Regions from separate parts of the Micromonospora sp. NBC_00821 genome, predicted to be linked through region 1. Evidence: riboswitches for the same ligand, from Rfam matches in the RefSeq annotation. Region 1 holds a riboswitch; the other holds the start of a gene.

Evidence for each region. A riboswitch is a leader RNA that binds a small molecule or an ion and turns the genes downstream of it on or off. The one in region 1 is predicted to bind ZMP and ZTP.
Region 2: another riboswitch for ZMP and ZTP. It lies ahead of OHB44_RS08655 (bifunctional 5,10-methylenetetrahydrofolate dehydrogenase/5,10-methenyltetrahydrofolate cyclohydrolase); the one in region 1 lies ahead of OHB44_RS16725 (glycine hydroxymethyltransferase).

What each region holds. Positions count from the first base shown of each region.
Region 1 covers NZ_CP108880.1:3,646,316-3,656,746, reverse strand. Annotated here, with positions in the region: gene OHB44_RS16770 (alpha-ketoacid dehydrogenase subunit beta) at 1-237, opposite strand, end outside; gene pdhA (pyruvate dehydrogenase (acetyl-transferring) E1 component subunit alpha) at 234-1,400, opposite strand; gene OHB44_RS16760 (Lrp/AsnC family transcriptional regulator) at 1,506-2,012, shown strand; gene OHB44_RS16755 (DNA polymerase domain-containing protein) at 2,022-2,993, opposite strand; gene OHB44_RS16750 (GNAT family N-acetyltransferase) at 3,157-4,428, shown strand; gene OHB44_RS16745 (histidine phosphatase family protein) at 4,481-5,212, shown strand; gene OHB44_RS16740 (NAD(P)H-hydrate dehydratase) at 5,196-6,065, shown strand; gene OHB44_RS16735 (hemerythrin domain-containing protein) at 6,145-6,645, shown strand; gene OHB44_RS16730 (SDR family NAD(P)-dependent oxidoreductase) at 6,706-7,512, opposite strand; ZMP/ZTP riboswitch at 7,662-7,751, shown strand; gene OHB44_RS16725 (glycine hydroxymethyltransferase) at 7,771-9,207, shown strand; gene OHB44_RS16720 (hypothetical protein) at 9,313-9,573, opposite strand; gene OHB44_RS16715 (aminotransferase-like domain-containing protein) at 9,641-10,431, opposite strand, start outside.
Region 2 covers NZ_CP108880.1:1,861,375-1,871,805, forward strand. Annotated here, with positions in the region: gene OHB44_RS08635 (hypothetical protein) at 1-1,154, shown strand, start outside; gene lexA (transcriptional repressor LexA) at 1,225-2,010, opposite strand; gene nrdR (transcriptional regulator NrdR) at 2,553-3,053, shown strand; gene OHB44_RS08650 (vitamin B12-dependent ribonucleotide reductase) at 3,121-5,994, shown strand; gene OHB44_RS08655 (bifunctional 5,10-methylenetetrahydrofolate dehydrogenase/5,10-methenyltetrahydrofolate cyclohydrolase) at 6,210-7,106, opposite strand; ZMP/ZTP riboswitch at 7,120-7,201, opposite strand; gene OHB44_RS08660 (RNA polymerase sigma factor) at 7,354-7,923, shown strand; gene OHB44_RS08665 (CU044_5270 family protein) at 7,940-8,905, shown strand; gene OHB44_RS08670 (FAD-dependent monooxygenase) at 8,929-10,041, opposite strand; gene OHB44_RS08675 (DUF2332 domain-containing protein) at 10,187-10,431, shown strand, end outside.

The DNA of each region.
Region 1 (10,431 bases):
GACCACCGGGCGCAGGCCGGACATGGCCATGCCGACGGCGAAGCCGACGATGCCGGCCTCGGCGAGGGGGGTGTCGAAGCAGCGGTTCTCGCCGAAGCGGGCCTGGAGGCCGTCGGTGATCCGGAAGACGCCGCCGAGCGCGCCGACGTCCTCACCGAAGACGACGACCCGGTCGTCGGCGGCGAGCGCGTCGGCGAGCGCGGTGTTGAGCGCCTTCGCCATGGTGGTGGCCATCAGGCGTCACCCTCCTCGGCGTGGGCGGCGGCCAGTTCGGCGCGGACCTGCTCACGCTGTTCGATCAGCTGCGGGGTGGGCTCGGCGTAGACGTGGTCGAAGAGGCTCAGCGGGTCGACGGTGGGCTGTTCGTTCATCCGGGTCCGCAGGTCCGCCGCGTACGCCTCGGCCTGCTCGGCGATCTCGGCGACCGCCGCGTCGTCGAGCACACCGCGGGCGCGCAGGTAGGTCTCCAGGCGGGCGACGGGGTCCCGGTCCCGCCAGGCGTCGACCTCGGCGCCGTCGCGGTAGCGGGTGGCATCGTCGGCGTTGGTGTGCGGCTCCATCCGGTAGGTGTGCGCCTCGACCAGGAACGGTCCCTTGCCGGCCCGGGCGTGGGCGACCGCGCGGGTGAGCACGGCGAGCACCGCGACGGGGTCGTTGCCGTCGACCTGCTCGCTGGGTACGCCGTAGCCGACGCCCTTGTAGGCCAACGACGGCGCGGCGGTCTGCCGCGACAGCGGGACGCTGATGGCGTACTTGTTGTTCTGCACGAAGAAGACCACCGGCGCCTTGAACACGGCGGCGAAGTTGATCCCCTCGTGGAAGTCGCCCTCGCTGGTGGCGCCGTCGCCGATGAAGGCCAGCGCCACGGTGTCGCGACCCTGGTACGCCTCACCGTGCGCCAGCCCGGCGGCGTGCACGCACTGGGTGGCGAGGGGGGTGCACTGCGGCGCGGTGTGGACCTCGGTCGGGTCGTAGCCGCAGTGCCAGTCGCCGCGCAGCAGGGTGAGCACCTCGACCGGGTCGATGCCTCGGGCAACCAGCGCCATCGACTCGCGGTACGTGGGGAAGACCCAGTCGGTGTCGTGGACCGCGAGGACCGCGCCGACCTGGCACGCCTCCTGACCCCGCGAGGAGGGGTAGACGGCGAGCCGGCCCTGCTTGGTCAGGGCGGTCGCCTGGGTGTCGAAGCGGCGGCCGAGCACCATCCGGCGGTACAGCTCGCGCAGCACCTCGGCGGGTGGTTCGGGGTAGTCGGCGCGGGCGGGCAGCGGCGTGCCGTTCTCGGCGAGCAGGCGGACCGGCTCGGCGTCTGGCAGCAACGAGCGCGCCGGGTCGGGCGGGGTGACCGTTCGACGGGCGCGCGGGGATGCCCTGCGGACCGCCTGGGGAGTGGTCGTCACGGCGGAACCTCCTGGGACGTGTGGTGAGCCTATGCTTCCGCTTGTGGATGATTGACTCAAGATCGACACGGAAGGCGGGACGGTTGGCATGCGGAGGGCCGAGCAGTGAGCCAGGAGACCGCCGACGAAGCAAGCCGGGGCGCGGGATCGGGACGATCGGCCCGAGCCCTGGACGAGGTCGACCGGCGGATCCTCGACGAGCTGGTCCGCGACGGTCGGACGTCGGTGCGCACCCTCGCCGAACGGATCCACATCTCCCGCACCAACGCGTACGCGCGGGTGGAGCGGTTGCTCCGCGACGGAGTGATCACCGGGTTCCGGGCCCAGGTGGCACCCGAGGCGGCCGGGCTGGGCACCTCGGCGTACATCGCCCTGACCATCGAGCAGAACACCTGGCGGGAGGTGTCGGCCGAGCTGGCCCGGGTGCGCTACATCGAGCACGCGGCGCTGCTCGGCGGTGACCACGACGTGCTCGCGCTGGTGCGCGCCCCGGACAACGCCGCGCTGCGCGACGTGGTGCTGGGCCGGGTGCAGAGCATTCCCGGGGTGCTGTCCACCCGCACCTGGCTGGTCTTCGAGGAGTTCGACGGGGCCGGCAGCCCCTGGGCGTGAGCGCCGGGCTCAGCGCTCCGGCGGGGCCTCCAGCCCGTCGCGGTCGGCCAGCTCCAGCAGCGGTTCCAGCGAGTGCCGGTCACCGTCCAGGCCGGCGTGCGGGTCGCCGCGCTCGGCGAACCGGGCCGGCATGCTGAGCACGTCGAAGTCCTCCGGACGGACCTGGTCCAGCTCCGACCAGTCCAGCGGCGCGGACACCAGCGCGGCCGGCGTCGGCCGGATCGAGTACGCCGAGGTCACCGTGTGGTCGCGGGCCATCTGGTTGTAGTCGACGAAGACCGGCCGGTCCCGCTGCTCGCGCCACCAGGTGGTGGTGACCAGGTCCGGCAGCCGGCGCTGCATCTCCCGACCCAGCGCGAGCACCGCCCGGCGGCACTCACCGAAGCTCCACCGCGGCTCGATCGACAGGTAGACGTGCAGCCCGCGACCGCCGGTGGTCTTCGGGTAGCCGGTCATGCCCAGCTCGGCGAGGAACGCCCGCACCTCGTGCGCCACCGGCACCACCTGGTCGAAGCCCACGCCGGGCATCGGGTCCAGGTCGATGCGCAGCTGGTCGGGACGTTCCACGTCGGCGGCGGTGACCGGCCACGGGTGGAACCGTAGTGTGCCCAGGTTGGCCGCCCAGATAACCACTGCCAACTCGCTCGGCGCGACCTCGTCGGCGGTACGGCCACTGGGGAAGGTGATGTGCGCGGTCCGTACCCACTCGGGCGCGCCGGCCGGCAGCCGCTTCTGGTAGAACGCGTCGCCCCTGTTGGTCTGGCGGGTAGCGATCGTCGCGCCCTCGAAGACACCGCGCGGCCAGCGTTCCAGCATGGTCGGCCGATCCCGCAACGCCCGCAGGATGCCGTCGCCCACCGCCAGGAAGTAGCGGACAACGTCCAGCTTGGTCAGCCCGCGCTCGGGAAAGTACGGCTTGTCGGGGCTGGAGACGCGGACGAGCCGCTCCCCCACCTGGATCTCCTCCGCCGCCGTGGCCACGCCCCGAGAGTACGCGGCGGCCGGGTGATCAGCAGCGCACGAACCGCGATCAGCGGACATTGTTCCCCATCGAGGTGTCGCTGCGCTGTCCCGAACCCGACGGCCGCCCGGGCACCGACCGGCGTCGATCGCACTCCTTGACCCGGTCGGGCAGGATGGCGTCGTGCGCCAGCAGAAGACCGGATCGGGCGGGGCAGCCACCGTCCGGATCGACGACGCGTCGACCGAGGACATCCCCGCCCTGCTCGCCCTCGACGCGCTCTGTTTCCCGCCCGGCGACCCGGCGTACGAGCCAGCGGCGCCGAGCGAGATCGAGAACGGCGTCGCGGCCGGGCACGTCCGGGTGGTCCGCGCCGGCACGGAGATCGTCGGCTTCCTCCAGTACGAGTTGCCGAGCGCCCATCACCTCTACCTGAGTGGGCTCGGGGTGCACCCGGATCGGCGGCGCACCGGTGTGGGTGCGGCACTGCTCGACGACTTCGTGGCCCGGGCGCGGGCGTTCGGGGTGCAGCCCCACCCGACCATCTCCACGGTGACCAGCCCGGAGAACCTGGCCATGCTCGGGCTCCTGCTGTCTCGCGGGTTCGTTGTGCGCACCATCGTGCCGGACTACTTCGGCCCGGGACGCGACCGCTACTACTGCCAGCACAAGTCACGGGTCGAGTACGTCGACGCCGACGAGCGCTATCTGATCCCGGTTGCCGCGTCGTCGCAGATCGCCACCCTGCTGGCCAGCGAGCAGAACGTCATCACCGGACTGGTGAACCTGCCCGCCGGGCCGGCCCTGGAGCTGTCCCGATTCGAGAAGGAGGACTTCGCGGCCCTGCAGTCCGACGAGAGCGCCGCCGGGATCGCCTTCTCCAGCGGCATCCTCGCCTCGATCGCGTTCGTGCTCGGCCTGTCGTTCGCCTCCCCGAACTATCCCGATGGGGTCCGGGTGCTGCTGATGTGCTCGGCCCTGGCCACCACCGCGTCGCTGATCATCTATGCCAACACCTCCGGTGAGCTGGCCCGGCTGCGAACCAACAGCTTCGGCAGGTACACCAAATGGGGCAACGTGCTGTCGGAGTTCGGCGGTGTCTTCCCCTTCCTCATCGCCCTACCTGTCACCTTCGCGAAGATCACCTCCTCGGTGGGCGTGGCAGTGGCGGCCGCGGCCCTCTTCGGCGCCGCTCTGCTCGTCTACGACAGGTCGACCTTCGCCATCTCGGCGCGCTTTCGACAAACCGTCAGCACAACCGCGCTGTCCGTCTTCGTCGCCGCCGCGCCGGTGCTGGGCGTCCTCGCGGTACGCCACTCCGCTCCGATGGTCCCCTGGGCCTGGACGGGAGCGGTACTCCTGGCCCTCGCCGCCCAGTCCTTCACGTACCTCTTCCGCCGACGCGACGAGTCGACGCTCCAGGCAGGGCTGCGTCCCTGGCAGAGCCGCCGCTAGGCGGCGGACGGCGGTCCGATTACCGGACGCTCGTGCCGGGTAGGGGGGCCGCATGGCGGAACTGGCAACCCTGTGGATCGTCCGGCACGGCGAGAGCACCGCGAACGTCGCGGCGACGCACGCCGAGGCGTCGGGCGCGGAGCTGATCGACCTCACCCACCGCGACGCCGACGTGCCACTGTCCCCGACCGGCGAGGAGCAGGCTCGGGCGACCGGCCGTTGGCTGGCCGAGCTTCCGGACGCGAGGCGCCCGGACGTGGCGGTGGTGTCGCCGTACCTGCGCGCGGTGCAGACCTCGCGGCTGGCGCTGGCCGGCACCGACATTCCCGTGCACCGCGACGAGCGGCTGCGCGACCGGGAGCTGGGCGTCCTGGACGGGCTGACCGGGCACGGGGTGCGCCGACGGTACCCGGACGAGGCCGAGCGCCGGGAGCGGTTGGGCAAGTTCTACTACCGGCCGCCGGGCGGGGAGTCCTGGACGGACGTGGCGTTGCGGCTGCGGACGCTGCTGGGCGACCTGCGCCGCGACCACGAGGGTTGTCGGGTGCTGCTCTTCGGCCACGACGCGCTGGTCTTCCTGCTTCGCTATCTGCTGGAGGGGTTGACCGAGGACGAGCTGATGGCGCTGACCCGGCAGGACGTGATCGCCAACTGTTCGATCACCGAGTGGTCGGCGGACGGCGAGGACCGCCTGGCCCTCACCGCCTTCAACGATGTCGCGCACCTGCGTCAGCAGGGTGCCCAGCCGACCAGGGAGGACGAGATCCATGCCGAGCCGGTCTGAGGTGAAGGTGATCACCCCGGCGTTGTTGCGGGACTGGGCGCTGCCGGTGCCGGTCGGGGGAAAGGAGAGCCGGGGCACCGTGCTGGTGGTCGGCGGTTCCCGCTTCACGCCGGGCGCGGTGCTGCTCGCCGGGGTGGCCGCGTTGCGCGCCGGTGCCGGGGTGCTCCAGTTGGCCGCCGCCGAGTCCACCGCCGCCGCGCTGAGCATCCAGGTGCCCGAGGCGCTGGTGATCGGTCTGCCGGAGACCGCCGACGGCGCGGTGGCCGCGGATCGCGACGGCCAGCTCGGCGACCTGGTCGCGCAGGCCGACGTGGTGGCGGTCGGCCCCGGTCTGAAGGCGATCGACGAGACCAACCGCCTGCTGGGCCTGGTTCTGGAGGCGGCCCGTCCGGACACGTCGCTGGTGCTCGACGCGTACGCCCTGGGTGCGCTCAGCCACGCACCGGACCTGCTGGTCGGCTCGGGTCGGCCCGTGGTGCTCACCCCCAACGTGACCGAGGCCGGGCACCTGCTCGGGCGCGAGCCGGGCGACGACCTGGACGCCGAGGCGGCCGAGTTGGCCGCGCGGTACGAGGCGGTCGTGTCGCTGTACGGGCACGTGGCCGCCCCGGACGGTCGGGGCTGGCGGGAGGAGAGCGGCGACGCCGGGCTGGGCACCTCCGGCAGCGGGGACGTGCTCGCCGGGTTGCTGGCGGGGCTGCTGTCGCGGGGCGCCGACCCGGCGCAGGCGGCCTGCTGGGGCTCGTTCGCGCACTCGGTGAGCGGCCAGCGGCTGATTCCGCGCTACGGCCGGATCGGCTTTCTGGCTCGGGAGTTGCTCGACGAGATCCCCCGCACCCTGGCGATGGTCTGAGGCGGTTTCACCTGTTTCCGCAATCGGCGTCGGGGTACCGGAACTCCACCAGCCGAGACTCTTCAGGGAGGTCATACCGGTGTCGACCGATGCCATCGTCCTGCTCAAAGAGGACCACAAGGAAATGCGCCGCCTGTTCAAGGCCTTCCAGGACGCCGAGGAGGGGCCGGCGAGCCAGCGGCAGAAGCTGGTGGACCAGATCCTGGAGGCACTGACCGTGCACACCTACCTGGAGAACGAGGTGATGTATCCGGAGGTTCGCCGGTTGCTGCCCGACCTCGAGGACGACATCCTCGAGTCGTACGAGGAACACCACGTCGCCGATGTGCTCTGCGCCGAGCTGGCCAGCATGGACGCCGACGACGAGCGGTTCAACGCCAAGACGACGGTGCTGATCGAGAACGTCACCCACCACGTCGAGGAGGAAGAGCAGGAGTGGTTCCCCAAGGTCCGCGACGCGCTGGGCCGCAAGCAGCTCCAGGAGATCGGCGAGAAGATGATCGCCTTGCGCGCGGACGCGCCGCGGACCCCCACCGCGCCGAAGGCGATCAAGAAGGCGCTCGATGCGGTGACGGCCTGAGGCACCCGCTCACACCGAAGGGCCCGGCACCGTGCCGGGCCCTTCGTCGTGCGTCACGGGTCAGGTGCCCGATCCCGGCTCGGCCATCCTGCGGTGCTGCTCGGACTTGAGCTTGTCCGGAATGATCTTGCCGGCGGCCGTCTGCACCTTGTTCATCAGCGAGCCGGCGGTGATCGTCTGATCACCCCTCATCATCGCCTCGAAGCCCTGCTCGGCGACCTTCGCCGGGTCGTCCTTCTTGCCCGAGCCCACCCGGGTGTCCTCCATGTCGGCCCGGTCGAAGAACTCCGTGTCGGTCGGCCCGGGCATCAGCGAGGTCACCGTGACGCCGGTGTCCTTCAGCTCGTTGCGCAGCGCCTCGGCGAAGGACTGCACGAACGACTTCGACGCGTTGTAGACCGCCTGGAACGACCCCGGCATGGTGGAGGCGATCGACGAGGTGAAGAGGACCCGGCCCGTGCCCCGCTCGACCATCCCGGGCAACAGCCGCTTCGCCAGGTGCACCGTCGACCGCACGTTGAGGTCGACGATCTCCAGCTCGTCGGCGAGGTCCGTGCCGCCGACGAAGGCGCCACCGGCGCCCCGACCGGCGTTGAGCGCCAGCGCGTCCAGCGGCCGTCCGGTCGCGGTGACGGCGGCCACGAGTTCCGTCACGCCCTGCTCGCGGGCCAGGTCGACGCGGACCGACCAGATCTGCGGGCCCCCGTCGCGGCGCAGCTTCTGCGCGGCCGCCTCGATGCCGTCGTCCTCGGCGGCGATCACCAGGTCGAAGCCGTGCTCGACGAACTGCGCCGCGAGCTCGTACCCGATTCCGCTGGAGGCCCCGGTCACCAGGGCGAGCGGCCGGTCGGAGGTGGGTGTGGTCATGTTCTCGACTCCTTCTGTACGAACCCTGACCGCACCCGTGACGGTGCGGTGGTCTCCTACCGTGTGCCCCGCGACGCACCGCCCAATCACGTTGGCGGGGTCGCCTCCCGGAGGGCGGCCCGAACGGCCGGTTCCGGCCCGGTAGGATCCTTCCGGGCCGTTACTGGCGCGTGGGGATGGAGAACCATCGGGGAGCGGCCTCGTCACGTGGACGTTTGCCGAGCGCCTGGGCCTTCCCGCACGTCTGTTGGAGGTCGCATGTCCCGCAACGCCGAATCCACCGCATTCCGGAGTGCCCTTGAGGTGATCCGGGCTGTCGAGCCGCGGGTCGCCGACGCCATCGGCGCCGAGCTGACCGACCAGCGGGAGTCGCTCAAGCTGATCGCCAGCGAAAATTACGCCTCCCCGGCGACCCTGCTGGCCATGGGCAACTGGTTCAGCGACAAGTACGCCGAGGGCACCGTCGGCCGCCGCTTCTACGCCGGCTGCCAGAACGTCGACACCGTCGAGGCGCTCGCCGCCGAGCACGCCCGGGAGCTGTTCGGCGCCGCGCACGCGTACGTGCAGCCGCACTCGGGCATCGACGCCAACCTGGTCGCCTTCTGGGCGGTGCTGGCCGACCGGGTGGAATCTCCCGCCCTGAAGAAGGCCCAGGTCCGCCAGGTCAACGACCTCACCGAGGCCGACTGGTTCGCGCTGCGCCGCGAACTGGGCAACCAGCGGATGCTCGGCATGTCGCTGGACGCCGGCGGCCACCTCACCCACGGCTTCCGGCCGAACATCTCCGGCAAGATGTTCGACCAGCGCAGCTACGGCACCGACCCGGCGACCGGCCTGATCGACTACGACCGGCTGGCCGAGGCCGCCCGCGAGTTCAAGCCGCTGATCCTGGTGGGCGGCTACTCGGCGTACCCCCGGAAGGTGAACTTCCGGATCCTGCGCGAGATCGCCGACTCGGTCGGCGCCACCTTCATGGTCGACATGGCGCACTTCGCGGGCCTGGTGGCCGGCAAGGTGTTCACCGGCGACTTCGACCCGGTGCCGCACGCGCACATCGTCACGACCACCACGCACAAGTCGTTGCGCGGCCCGCGCGGCGGCATGGTGCTCTGCCAGCCGGAGTTGGCCGACCAGGTGGACCGGGGCTGCCCGATGGTGCTCGGCGGCCCGCTGCCGCACGTGATGGCGGCCAAGGCGGTCGCGCTCGCCGAGGCCCGCCGGCCCGACTTCGCCGACTACGCCCAGCGGATCGTCGACAACGCGCAGGCGCTCGCCGAGGGGCTGCTGAGCCGGGGCGCCACGCTGGTCACCGGCGGCACCGACAACCACCTGGTGCTGATCGACGTGTCCGGCTACGGGCTGACCGGCCGGCAGGCCGAGCAGGCCCTGCTCGACTCGGGCATCGTCACCAACCGCAACTCGGTCCCGCAGGACCCGAACGGCGCCTGGTACACGTCGGGCATCCGGATCGGCACCCCGGCTCTGACCACTCGGGGCCTGGGCACCGCCGAGATGGACCAGACCGCCGAGCTGATCCACACCGTGCTGACCCAGACCACCGCCGGCGCCAACGCCGACGGCACCCCGTCGAAGGCGAAGTACAACCTGGACGCCGGCCTGGCGGACAAGGTGGCCCGGCAGGCCACCGATCTGCTGGCCACGTACCCCCTCTACCCCGGCATCGACCTGAGCTAGCCCCTCGACCGCGTCGATCATGGAGTTGTGGTGCCCGATCCGGGTTGGTGCACGACTGTCGTCCACCACCACAATCCCATGATCGACGCGGGGGGCGGGGAGTCCTCAGTCCATCGGGCGCTTCAGGTGGTAGCGGTGGACCTCGGTGCTGCCCTGGACGTTGTTGACGTCCTCGGCGGCGGAGACCAGCTCCCACCCCTCCCGGCCGGCGCGGTTGAGGTGTGCGATGGCGGTGTCGCCGTAGGCGGTGATGTCCTTGCGTGACCCGTCCGGGGCGTACCAGACGAACGAGACGTGAAAATTGCGGCCCTGTCCCTGATAGCGACGGACGAGCAGGGCGTACTCCCAGGCAACCATGCGGTTTATTATGACCGTCCAACCAGGACGGCGGCACGCGGGTCGTCGCGCATTGCCATCCGATGAACGCGGTGTGTCAACCCGCCCGGCGCGCCACCTCGTCGGTGATCAGCGCCGCGAGCCGATCCAGCCCGAGGTCGATCTGTTCCGGTGTGACAGCGCTGACCGACAACCGCAACGCGTGGACCGGCGCGTTGTCGTCGTAGAAGTGCGCCATCGGCGTCCACAGCACCCCGTAGTCGCGCCCCGAGCGGTCCAGCAGCGCGTCGTCGACCGGGAACGGCACTGTCACCACCACGAAGAACCCGCCGGCCGGCACCGTCCACCGCACCGCGGGTCGGTCCGGCCGGTCCGGCTGATCGGGAAAGCGCCGGGTGAGCCCGGCCACCAGGTGGCGCAGATTCCGTGTGTACGCGGACCGCTCCCGGGTGTTCGCGGCCACCAGGCTGCATCCGTGCTCCAGCAGCCGGCCGCCGATCACCGCCTGCGCGATCGGCGACGTGTTGACGGTGACCATGCTCTTGATCATGGCGAGTTGGTCAGCGAGCGGGCCGACCCGCCCGTCCGGGCCGGCAACCCGCTGGTCGGCGACGACGTAACCCACCCGTGCGCCGGGGAGCACGGTCTTGGCGAACGAGCCGAGGTAGACGACCCGCCGGCCGGTGTCCAACGCCTTCAGGGTGGGCGGGCGTGGTCCGTCGTCGCTGTGGAACAGGCCGTACGGGTTGTCCTCCAGCAGCAGCAGATCCTCCTGCCCGGCCAGGTCCAGCAGCCGTTGCCGGTCGGCGGTGTCGATGCTGACCCCGGAGGGGTTGGCGAAGTCCGGCATGAGGTAGCAGGCGCGTGGACGCAGCCCCGCCGCCCGGA
Region 2 (10,431 bases), 1.8 Mb from region 1:
GTAAGGCCGGCGAGCTCACGCTGCCGAAGACCCAGACGGAGAACACCCTCAACACGTTCGGCCGGATTGCCATCACCGGCGCATCGAGGGCACCGGACGGCTCCCGGGTGGTTCTGCGCACGTACGCGGACGCCTTCGAGTTCGACGTGACCGGTGGCGACATCGTGGGCGCGCTCACCACCGGCAAGCCGCGGGTGACGCCGCTGGCCGACCCGTTCGGCGAGGCCATCAGCTACACCTCGGACGGAAAGTCGTTCCTCACCGTCTCCGACGCGGGCCGGTTCACCGAAGACGAGCCGGTCGACATCCTCGGCTACACCCCGTCCACGTCGACCGCCGCGCCGCTGAGTGCCGAGGACGGCGGCAAGCCGGCCGCCTCGAAGTCCTGGACCGACGGGCTGAGCCTCGACGACATCACGTACCTGGTCGGGGCGGTCGGGCTGATCGGCCTTCTGCTGGTCGCCGCCGGAATCTTCGGCATCGTTCGCGCCCGCCGTCGGCCGCCGACCGCTGACGAGTCCGACCCGTCGGAGCCGGACGGTGAACCGTTCGGCCCGCGCGCCGGCCGCGCCGTTGACGGGTTCCCGGCCGACGACGACCGCAGGGGTGGTGTCTACGGGGGTGGCGCGCCGGCCGGCGGCGCGGTCTACGGCGGCGGTGCGGGTCGTGGTGGCCCGGCCCCGGCGGGCGGTGCGGCTCGTGGCGGCCCGGCCCCGGCGGGTGGTGCCGTGTACGGCGGCGGCGGCCGGCCGCCCTCGGCTGACGGCGGCTACGGTGCGGCGCGACCGGACGGCGGCGGTCCAGGCGTTTACGGCGGTGGCGGTCGTCCCCCGGCTGGTGGCGGCGGTCGTCCCCCGGCTGGTGGCGGTGGTCGTCCCCCGGCTGGCGGTGGCGGTCGTCCCCCGGCTGGCGGCGGTGGCCGTCCCCCGGCCAGTGGTGGCGGTCGTCCGCAGGGCGGTGGTGGCCGTCCTGGCGGTGGCGTCTACGGCGGCGACGGCGGTCAGCCCGGTCGCGCGGAGCCGCCCCGGCGCGGAGGGCAGGAGCCCGACCACCGTGGCCAGCGGCCCGGCCGCCGACGTGACGACGACGCGCCTGTGGACCCGTACGGGCAGTATCCCGGGGGCGGTCGCGGTCCCCGAGGCGACCGTTACTGATCGACGCTGAGGCGCTCACCCGCCCTGACGAGTGGTGCGGGTGAGCGCCGTCGGCACCCACCCGCCAAGGTCAGATCCGGCGTAGCACCGCCACGACCCGGCCCATGATGGTGGCGTCATCGCCGGGGATCGGGTCGAAGGCCGGGTTCTGCGGCATCAGCCAGACGTGCCCGTCGCGCCGCCGGTAGGTCTTCACTGTCGCCTCGCCGTCGAGCATGGCGGCCACGATCTCGCCGGAGTCGGCGGTCGGCTGCTGCCGGACGACCACCCAGTCGCCGTCGCAGATCGCCGCGTCGAGCATTGAGTCGCCCTTGACCTGGAGCATGAAGACCTCGCCCTCACCCACCAGTTCGCGGGGGAGCGGGAAGATGTCCTCCACTGCCTGTTCGGCGAGGATCGGCCCACCGGCGGCGATCCGGCCGAGCATCGGCACGTACGCCGGGGTGGGCCGCTGTGCCCTCGACAGCTCGTCGTCGATCGCCTCGCTGGGGGCGCGGACGTCCACCGCGCGCGGCCGGTTCGGGTCGCGGCGCAGGAAGCCCTTCTTCTCCAGCTCCTTGAGCTGGTAGGCGACGCTGGACGGCGACACCAGGCCGACCGCCTCGCCGATCTCGCGGACGCTCGGCGGGTAGCCGTGACGTTCCACCCAGTTGCGGATGAATTCCAGGATGCGCCGTTGCCGGGCGGTCAGGTCAACCGTCGCCGGGTCGGGGAAAGCGCTGACCACCGGGGTGACCGGACGCACGGCGGGCTGACCCGTCCGGCTGCGCGCGGCGCTGCGGCGTCGGGTGGCTGGCGGGCCCGCCTCGGTGATCTGCTGCGGGCTCTTCGGCCGGCTGGCCCGGTCCTCGGTCACGTCCGTCCTCCCTGGTCGGCGCTGGGTGCCTCGTCGGCTCGTGGTGCGTGCGGTGGTGCCACGTTGTTCATGACCGTATAGGTGAGATCAGTCATTTTCAAACATCTGTACGACCTCTCACCGGCGTGTCGGGGTGAAAAAGCGCTCCGGTCGTACGGATGTTCTGATAAATGGTACGTCAGGTAGCACTGGTGTTCGATCCTGGATCATTTTCCGGCCGTGTTCGGCCGGTTGGCCGGTAACCCGAGCGGCATCGTGACGTTGGGTCTTCGGGCGTTGTGCGGTGCGTTGGTGACCGGTTGGTCCGTGACGCGCCGGACACGCCGGCCAACTTGACCCGGCTTCCCCAGCGACATACGGTCGACCCCTAGATGTAGTAGTGACACGGGCGTAAGTTGCCTACAGGTTGGGTCTGACTACCGACCGCACTCCCGTAACGTCGATCACGGCGGGCGTCATCCGAGGATGGCACCGTCGTGGTGAGTCGTGCCCGGGGGTGTGTTCCGGTGTGCTCGCGGTTGATCATTATTTGGAGGTGGGCGATGCGGTGTCCGTACTGCCGGCACGCTGACTCCCGGGTGGTCGACTCGCGGGAGGCCGACGACGGCCAGCTCATCCGACGGCGGCGGTCCTGCCCGGAGTGCGGCAAGCGGTTCACCACCGTCGAGGAGGCGGTCCTCGCGGTCGTCAAGCGCAGCGGGGTGACCGAGCCGTTCAGTCGCACGAAGATCATCGGCGGGGTGCGTAAGGCGTGCCAGGGCCGGCCGGTGGACGACGACTCGCTCGCGCTGCTCGCGCAGCGGGTGGAGGAGACGGTCCGGGCCAAGGGGGCCGCCGAGATCCCCAGCCACGACGTGGGCCTGGCGATCCTGGGTCCGCTACGCGACCTGGACGAGATCGCCTACCTGCGGTTCGCCAGCGTCTACCGCTCGTTCGACTCGCTCGCCGACTTCGAGCGCGAGATCGAGACGTTGCGGGCCGCGGCGCGAGCCCGGGAGCAGGGCCGGGCCGATGCGGTTGAGGCCGCCGGCCGTACCAGCTGAGACTTCACGGTTTTTCAAGAGATTGGGACGCGCGGTGGGTGACCGCGCAGACGAGGGGGGCGACGGCGTGACTACTAGCCGTTCACGAAGCAAGGCAGGCGCGGGGCTGAAGATCGAGCGGGTGTGGACGACCGAGGGGGTCCACCCGTACGACGAGGTCTCCTGGGAGCGCCGTGACGTCGTGATGACGAACTGGCGGGACGGCTCGATCAACTTCGAGCAGCGTGGGGTGGAGTTCCCGGAGTCGTGGAGCGTCAACGCGGCGAACATCGTGACCACCAAGTACTTCCGGGGAGCGGTGGGGACCCCGGAGCGGGAGTGGTCGCTCAGGCAGTTGATCGACCGGGTGGTCACCACCTACCGCACCGCGGGTGAGGAGTACGGCTACTTCGCCAGCCCGGCCGACGCCGAGGTGTTCGCGCACGAGCTGACCTGGATGCTGCTGAACCAGGTGTTCAGCTTCAACTCGCCGGTCTGGTTCAACGTCGGCACGCCGTCGCCGCAGCAGGTCAGTGCCTGCTTCATCCTGGCCGTCGACGACTCGATGGACTCGATCCTCGACTGGTACAAGGAGGAGGGGCTGATCTTCAAGGGCGGCTCCGGCTCCGGGGTCAACCTGTCGCGGATCCGCTCGTCCCGTGAGCTGCTCTCCTCCGGCGGCAACGCCTCCGGGCCGGTCAGCTTCATGCGCGGCGCGGACGCCTCCGCCGGCACCATCAAGTCCGGCGGCGCGACCCGCCGGGCGGCCAAGATGGTCATCATCGACGTCGACCACCCGGACATTCAGGAGTTCGTTGTCACGAAGGCGCGCGAGGAGGACAAGATCCGCGCGCTGCGTGATGCCGGGTTCGACATGGACCTCGGTGGCTCCGACATCGTCAGCGTGCAGTACCAGAACGCCAACAACTCGGTCCGGGTCTCCGACGAGTTCATGTCGGCGGTCGAGAACGGCAAGGGCTTCGACCTGCGGGGCCGGCTGGACGGCTCGGTGATCGAGACCGTCGACGCCAAGAACCTGTTCCGCTCCATCTCCCAGGCAGCCTGGGAGTGCGCCGACCCCGGTCTGCAGTACGACGACACGATCAACGACTGGCACACCTGCCCGGAGACCGGGCGGATCACCGCGTCGAACCCGTGCTCGGAGTACCTGCACCTGGACAACTCCTCGTGCAACCTGGCCTCGCTCAACCTGATGAAGTTCCTCCGCGCCGACGGTGGCTTCGAGGTGGAGAAGTTCGTCAAGTCCGTCGAGTTCGTCATCACCGCGATGGACATCTCGATCTGCTTCGCGGACTTCCCGACCGAGAAGATCGGTGAGACGTCCCGCGCCTACCGGCAGCTCGGCATCGGCTACGCCAACCTGGGCGCCCTGCTGATGGCGACCGGCCTGCCGTACGACTCGGACCAGGGCCGCTCGGTCGCCGCGTCGATCACGTCCCTGATGACCGGCACCGCCTACCGCCGTTCGGCCGAGCTGGCCGGCGTCGTCGGCCCGTACGACGGCTACGCCCGCAACGCCGAGCCGCACAAGCGGGTCATGCGTAAGCACGCCGCGGCCAACGACGAGATCAAGCCGACCAGTCCGGTGGCCACCGCGATCGTCCGCGAGGCGACCAAGCAGTGGACCCAGGGCAACAAGATCGGTGATAAGAACGGTTGGCGCAACGCGCAGGCGAGCGTCCTCGCCCCGACCGGCACGATCGGCTTCATGATGGACTGCGACACGACCGGCGTGGAGCCGGACCTGGCGCTGGTCAAGTTCAAGAAGCTGGTCGGCGGCGGCTCGATGCAGATCGTCAACCAGACGGTGCCGCGGGCCCTGCGCAGCCTCGGCTACCCCGAGGAGCAGGTCGAGGCGATCGTCGAGCACATCGCCGACCACGGCCACGTGGTGGACGCCCCCGGCCTCAAGCCGGAGCACTACCCGGTCTTCGACTGCGCCATGGGGGAGCGGACGATCGCCCCGATGGGTCACGTGCGGATGATGGCGGCCATCCAGCCGTTCGTCTCCGGCGCCATCTCCAAGACGGTCAACATGCCGGAGGCGGCCACCGTCGAGGACGTCGAGAAGATCTACTTCGAGGGCTGGAAGCTCGGCCTCAAGGCGCTGGCGATCTATCGGGACAACTGCAAGGTCGGCCAGCCGCTCTCGGTGGCCAAGTCGAACAAGGCCACCGAGCCGGCCGCCGTCGAGACCGCAGCGGCCGCGCCGGCCGCTGTCGAGAAGGTCATCGAGTACCGGCCGGTGCGTAAGCGCCTGCCGAAGAAGCGCCCGTCCGAGACGGTCAGCTTCTCCGTTGGTGGCGCCGAGGGCTACCTGACCGCGTCGTCCTACCCGGACGACGGCCTCGGTGAGGTCTTCCTGAAGATGTCCAAGCAGGGCTCCACCCTGGCCGGCGTGATGGACGCCTTCTCGGTGGCCATCAGCATCGGCCTCCAGTACGGCGTGCCGCTGGAGACGTTCGTCAGCAAGTTCACCAACATGCGCTTCGAGCCGGCCGGTATGACCGACGACCCGGACGTGCGGATGGCGGCCTCGGTGATGGACTACATCTTCCGTCGCCTGGCGCTGGACTTCCTGCCCTACGAGCGTCGCGCCGAGCTGGGCATCTTCACCGCCACGGAGCGGGCCGCGCAGCTGCGGGCCGAGGCCGACGCGGAGGCTGCCGGCGTCACCGGCGCCGAGCTCACCGCGATGGCGTCCTCCGCGCCGGTGGCGACCCCGGCCAAGCCGGAGGCTGTCGCCCAGCCGGCCCAGGAGATGGCCGACGTGGCCGCCGCCAAGCCGGCTCCGAGCGTGGGCTCCAGCACCGAACTGCTGGAGGCCGTGATCGGCAAGGCCGCCGACGCGCCGCTCTGCTTCACCTGCGGTACGAAGATGCGCCCCGCCGGTAGCTGCTACGTCTGCGAGGGCTGCGGCTCCACCAGCGGCTGCAGCTGACGTACGCGAAACGCGGCGCTGCCCCGGCTCCCACGAGGGAGTCGGGGCAGCGCCGTTTCCGGGTCCCCTGGAGGTTCGCGCGGGAGGGCATGTTGTCGTTGGCCGTGATGCCTGTGAGTCATCTTGATGACTCACAGGCATCACGCTCGTCAGGGTGTTGCGCGGTGGGCTGCCAGGCGGGCCATCGGCTCAGGGAAGCCGGGACGGCGGGTGATCTAGCTCGCTCGCTCGGCGGCGCGCACCGCATTGCGGAACAGCATCGCGACGGTGGTCGGACCGACCCCGCCGACCCGGGGCGTGATGGCGCCGGCGACCTCGGCGCACGCTTCGTCCACGTCCGGTAGGAGGCGCCGGCCTTCGTAGCGGACGCCAGCGCCGATGACGACGGCGCCGGGCTTGACGTGCTCAGGCCGCACGATCCCGGGTACGCCGGCGGCGGCCACGAGGATGTCGGCGCGGCGGGTGTAGCGGGCCCAGTCGGGCACGCCTGTGTGGACGACGGTGACGGCGGCGTTGGCGGTCGGGCGCTTCTGAGCGAGCAGCATGGCCAGGGGGCGGCCCAGGGTGGCGCCGCGGCCGAGGATGACGACCTCACGACCGGCGACGGGGATCTCGTAGTAGGCCAGCAGGGCTTCGATGCCGGCGGGAGTGCACGGCAGCGGGCCGGGCAGGCCGACGGCGAGACGCCCCATGTTCAGCGGATGCATGCCGTCGACGTCCTTGTCCGGATCGATGGTCAGCAACGCCGCGTCGTAGTCCAGGTGCCCCGGAACGGGGTACTGCACGAGCAGCCCGTGTACGGCCGGATCGTTGTTGAATCGGGCAATGGTCTGGTGTAGCTCGGCCTGGGTGGCGGTGGCCGGCAGATGCACGTGCGGGGACGCGAACCCGAGCGCGGCAGCCTGACGTTGCTTGATGGCGATGTAGCCGGCGCTGGCGTCGTCGTCGCCGACGAGGATGGTGGCGAGGCTCGGTGTGATCCCGCGGTTGCGCAGGCGGGCGGCTGCGTCGGCGGTCTCGGCCAGGACGGCTTCGGCGACGGGTGCCCCCGGCAGCAGGCGGGCCGTGCCCGACGGGGTGTGCTGTTCTGTGGATTCGCTGGTCGTGGTCATGATGGTTCCTCGACGCAGGCGCCCAGGCGGTCGACGCCCGCGAGAGGCTCCCCGATGGTTCCACCATCCCCGTGCCGCCAGTCGCCGGTGGTTCGATGATGCCGCATCACCAGGGCGGTTGCCCAACTGGACCAGCAGCGCCGCCATCAGCGCCGGGCGGATCCGCACCCGCCGTCCGAATGGTTCGGTAACACCCGCGCTCCGGCTTACGAAGAAGGGGTGTGAAGGCTACGAGGGAGGACGGCCTGTGAGTGAGCCGAGCCGAGCCGACGACGACATTTCCGGCATCGGAACCGATCCGGTGGCCTTCGAGGTCTTCTACCGGCGGCACCTGGAGGCCGTGGGCCGGTTCGTGGCGCGGCGGGTCGACGACCCACACCTCGCCGCCGACCTCACCGCCGACGTGTTCCTGGCGGTGATCGAGTCGGCGGCCGGGTACCGACCGGACCGGGGTAGCCAGATCGGCTGGCTGTACGGGGTGGCCCGCAACGTCATCGGCGACGAGCGGCGTCGGGCGGCCCAACGGCTGCGGGTGACCGGACGGCTGGCCGGACGACGGGACCTGGGCCCCGACGACATCGCCCGGATCGAGGAGCGGATCGACGCCGAGTCGGCGGCCCGCCGCACCCATCGGGCACTGAGCGAGCTGCCCGAGGGCACCCGGACGCTCGTCGAACTCGTCGCCGTGGACGGCCTCACCGTCGCGGAGGCGGCGACGGTGCTCGGGATGTCACCGGTCGCCGCTCGGGTCCGCCTGCATCGTGCCCGCCGGGTCGTCCGCGCCGTGCTCGCCCGCCCGGTCACCACCCTCGCCTGATGAGACGGAGATGACGATGAACGAGACCGAACGGTCGCCGCAGGGTTTCGAGGAGCAGCTCCTCAGGGATCTGACCGCACACGTCGCCCAGCGGGCCGAGATGGCGTCGGCGGCCCGTCTCGCCGGACGGCGTACCCGGTTTCTGCGCGGTTGGCGCCTTGCCGGAGCGTTCGGGCTGGCGGTCGCGCTGACCGCCGGTGCGCTGGTGGTGCAGACGGTCAGGGTGGGCGACCAGCCGCCGCCGACGGCCAGCGCGTCGGAGATCTTCCACTTGGCCGCCGACGCGGCCCGGCAGCAGCCGGAACTCACCGCCCGACCCGATCAGTACGTCTTCACGGAATCCCTGGCGACAATCCGGGACCTGCCGGACAGCGGCCCTTACCAGACCATTCGGAACCAACTGTGGGAGTCGGCCGGCGGGGTCGCGTACACGCAGGGACGCTACCGACCGGAGAGCGACCCGAACGGGTGGAGCGAGCTGAGGGAGCTCCGGATGGGCGATGCCGCCGATCCCACGAAGAAGCTCGACGCGTTCCAGCCGCCCGCGTACCACGGCAACCTGCCCACCGATCCGGATGAGCTGCTTCGATACCTTCGGGAAAACCCGGTCGACCTGCATCTCCCCGAAGGCGCCGATGAGGAGGCCGTGTACGGGGACGAGAGCATGGTGTACACCACCGCGCGGTCGATGCTCGACGGCTACGTGCCGCCCCGAGCGCTGGCGGCGCTGTTCGAACTGCTGGCGCGGGAGCCCGGAGCGGTCGTCATATCGGGCGACGTGGTGGACGCCGCAGGTCGACACGGGGTGGCGATCCGGATGCCCGGCGTGATCGGTGGCAACGAGGACTTCCTCTTCGACCGCGACACCCACGTCTTCCTGGGCCGCCGTGGGTCGGTGGTGCGCAACGGCAAGGAGTCCCTGCACACGGCTGTCGCGCTACTCCGCGTCGCCATCGTGGACCGGCCGGGCCAGCTGCCGTGAGCGGGCCGGTCACCTCGGACCCGTCAGGGCTGGGCGAACAGGGGGCCGTAGTTCGAGCGGAACATCTGCTCGCCGAGGCGGCGCATCACCAGGTCGCGCAGCGAGGGCGGGAGCCCGGTGGCCCTGTCCCGGCGGTGGGTCTGACTGAGCACCCAGTTGGTACGCGGGCGACGCCGCGCCTCGAAACCACGCAGCGCGTCGGCGACGGAATCGGCGGCGGCCAACGACAACGCGAGCACGACCGCGTCCTCCACGGCCATCGCCGCGCCCTGGGCCATGTTCGGCGAGGTGGCGTGGGCGGCGTCGCCGACCAGCAGCACCGGCCCCCGGGACCAGGAGTCGAGCACGACCTCCTGGTTCGGCCCGGCGTGCAGGGTGCTGTCGTCGTAGTCGAGGGCCTTGAGCATGGTGGCCACCGGCTCGGTGAACGTCGCGGCCAGCTCGTCGCGCCAGCCGGGCCGATCGGCCACCGGGCCGTCGTTGTAGTAGCAGTACGTCTGCTCGGCGCTGATCGGGATGGTCAGGAACTGCCTGCCGCGCCCCAACTGCACCGACCAGACCGGTTCGTCGCCGAGGCGGGGAGCGACCCACCGGTACGCGTACTGGCCGAGGTCGCGGGCCACCTGGCCGTCGAAGGCGAGCCGGCGGACCGTCGAGTTCACCCCGTCCGCGCCGACCACCAGGTCGTACCGTCCGGTGCTGTCGTCGTCGAACTCGACGGCGACCTGGTCGCCGTCTTGCAGGAGTGCGACCGGCTGGCGGCCCCAGCGGATCGGGGCGTCGCCGACGCCGTCGAGCAGCGCCCGATGCAGCTGTGCCCGGGGCAGCGACACGCACGGCCCGACGCCCCGCCACAGCGCGGCCACGTCGATGTCGAAGAGGCGACGCCCGCGCTGGTTGGCGCTGCGCTGCCGGGTGACCTCCACGGCGACGTCGGCGACCGGCTCCCACAGACCGAGTACGTCGAGCATCCGCGTCGCGTTGCCGGTGAGGTAGATGCCGGTGCCGGAGTCGGTCGGCTCGGATGCCCGCTCGACCACGTCGATCGTCGCGCCCCACTCGCGTAGCGCGGCCACCGCCGCCAGTCCGGCGACACCTCCACCGACGATCAGTACCCGGACACCGTCACCCCGCACGACACGTTCCTCCCCGTTGCCCCTGCCCGCACCCCGACTGAGCTGCTGCTCAACGGTCCAGCCGCCGCAGCACTCTACGAGGCGGGTGAGCCAGCGCACGGGAACGGGGGCTGAAATACCGAGGAATGGGCTGCGACGATGAGGCATGACGACCGCTGAGACGTACGCCGAGTTCGGCAGCCGCGAGGCGCGCGGGGTGTCGCCCACGTACGAGCGCCTGTCGCAGGCCGTCGCCGGCGACGACGAGCTGCTCACCCTGCTCGGCGGGCTTCCGTCGGCCAAGCGGCAACCGAATCTGCTGTTCGGCGTCGTCCGTTGGCTCGGTGGCCCGGTCGACGACCCGGCCGCGTTCCACGACTACGTGGTGACGCACTGGCCGGCCATCGAGAC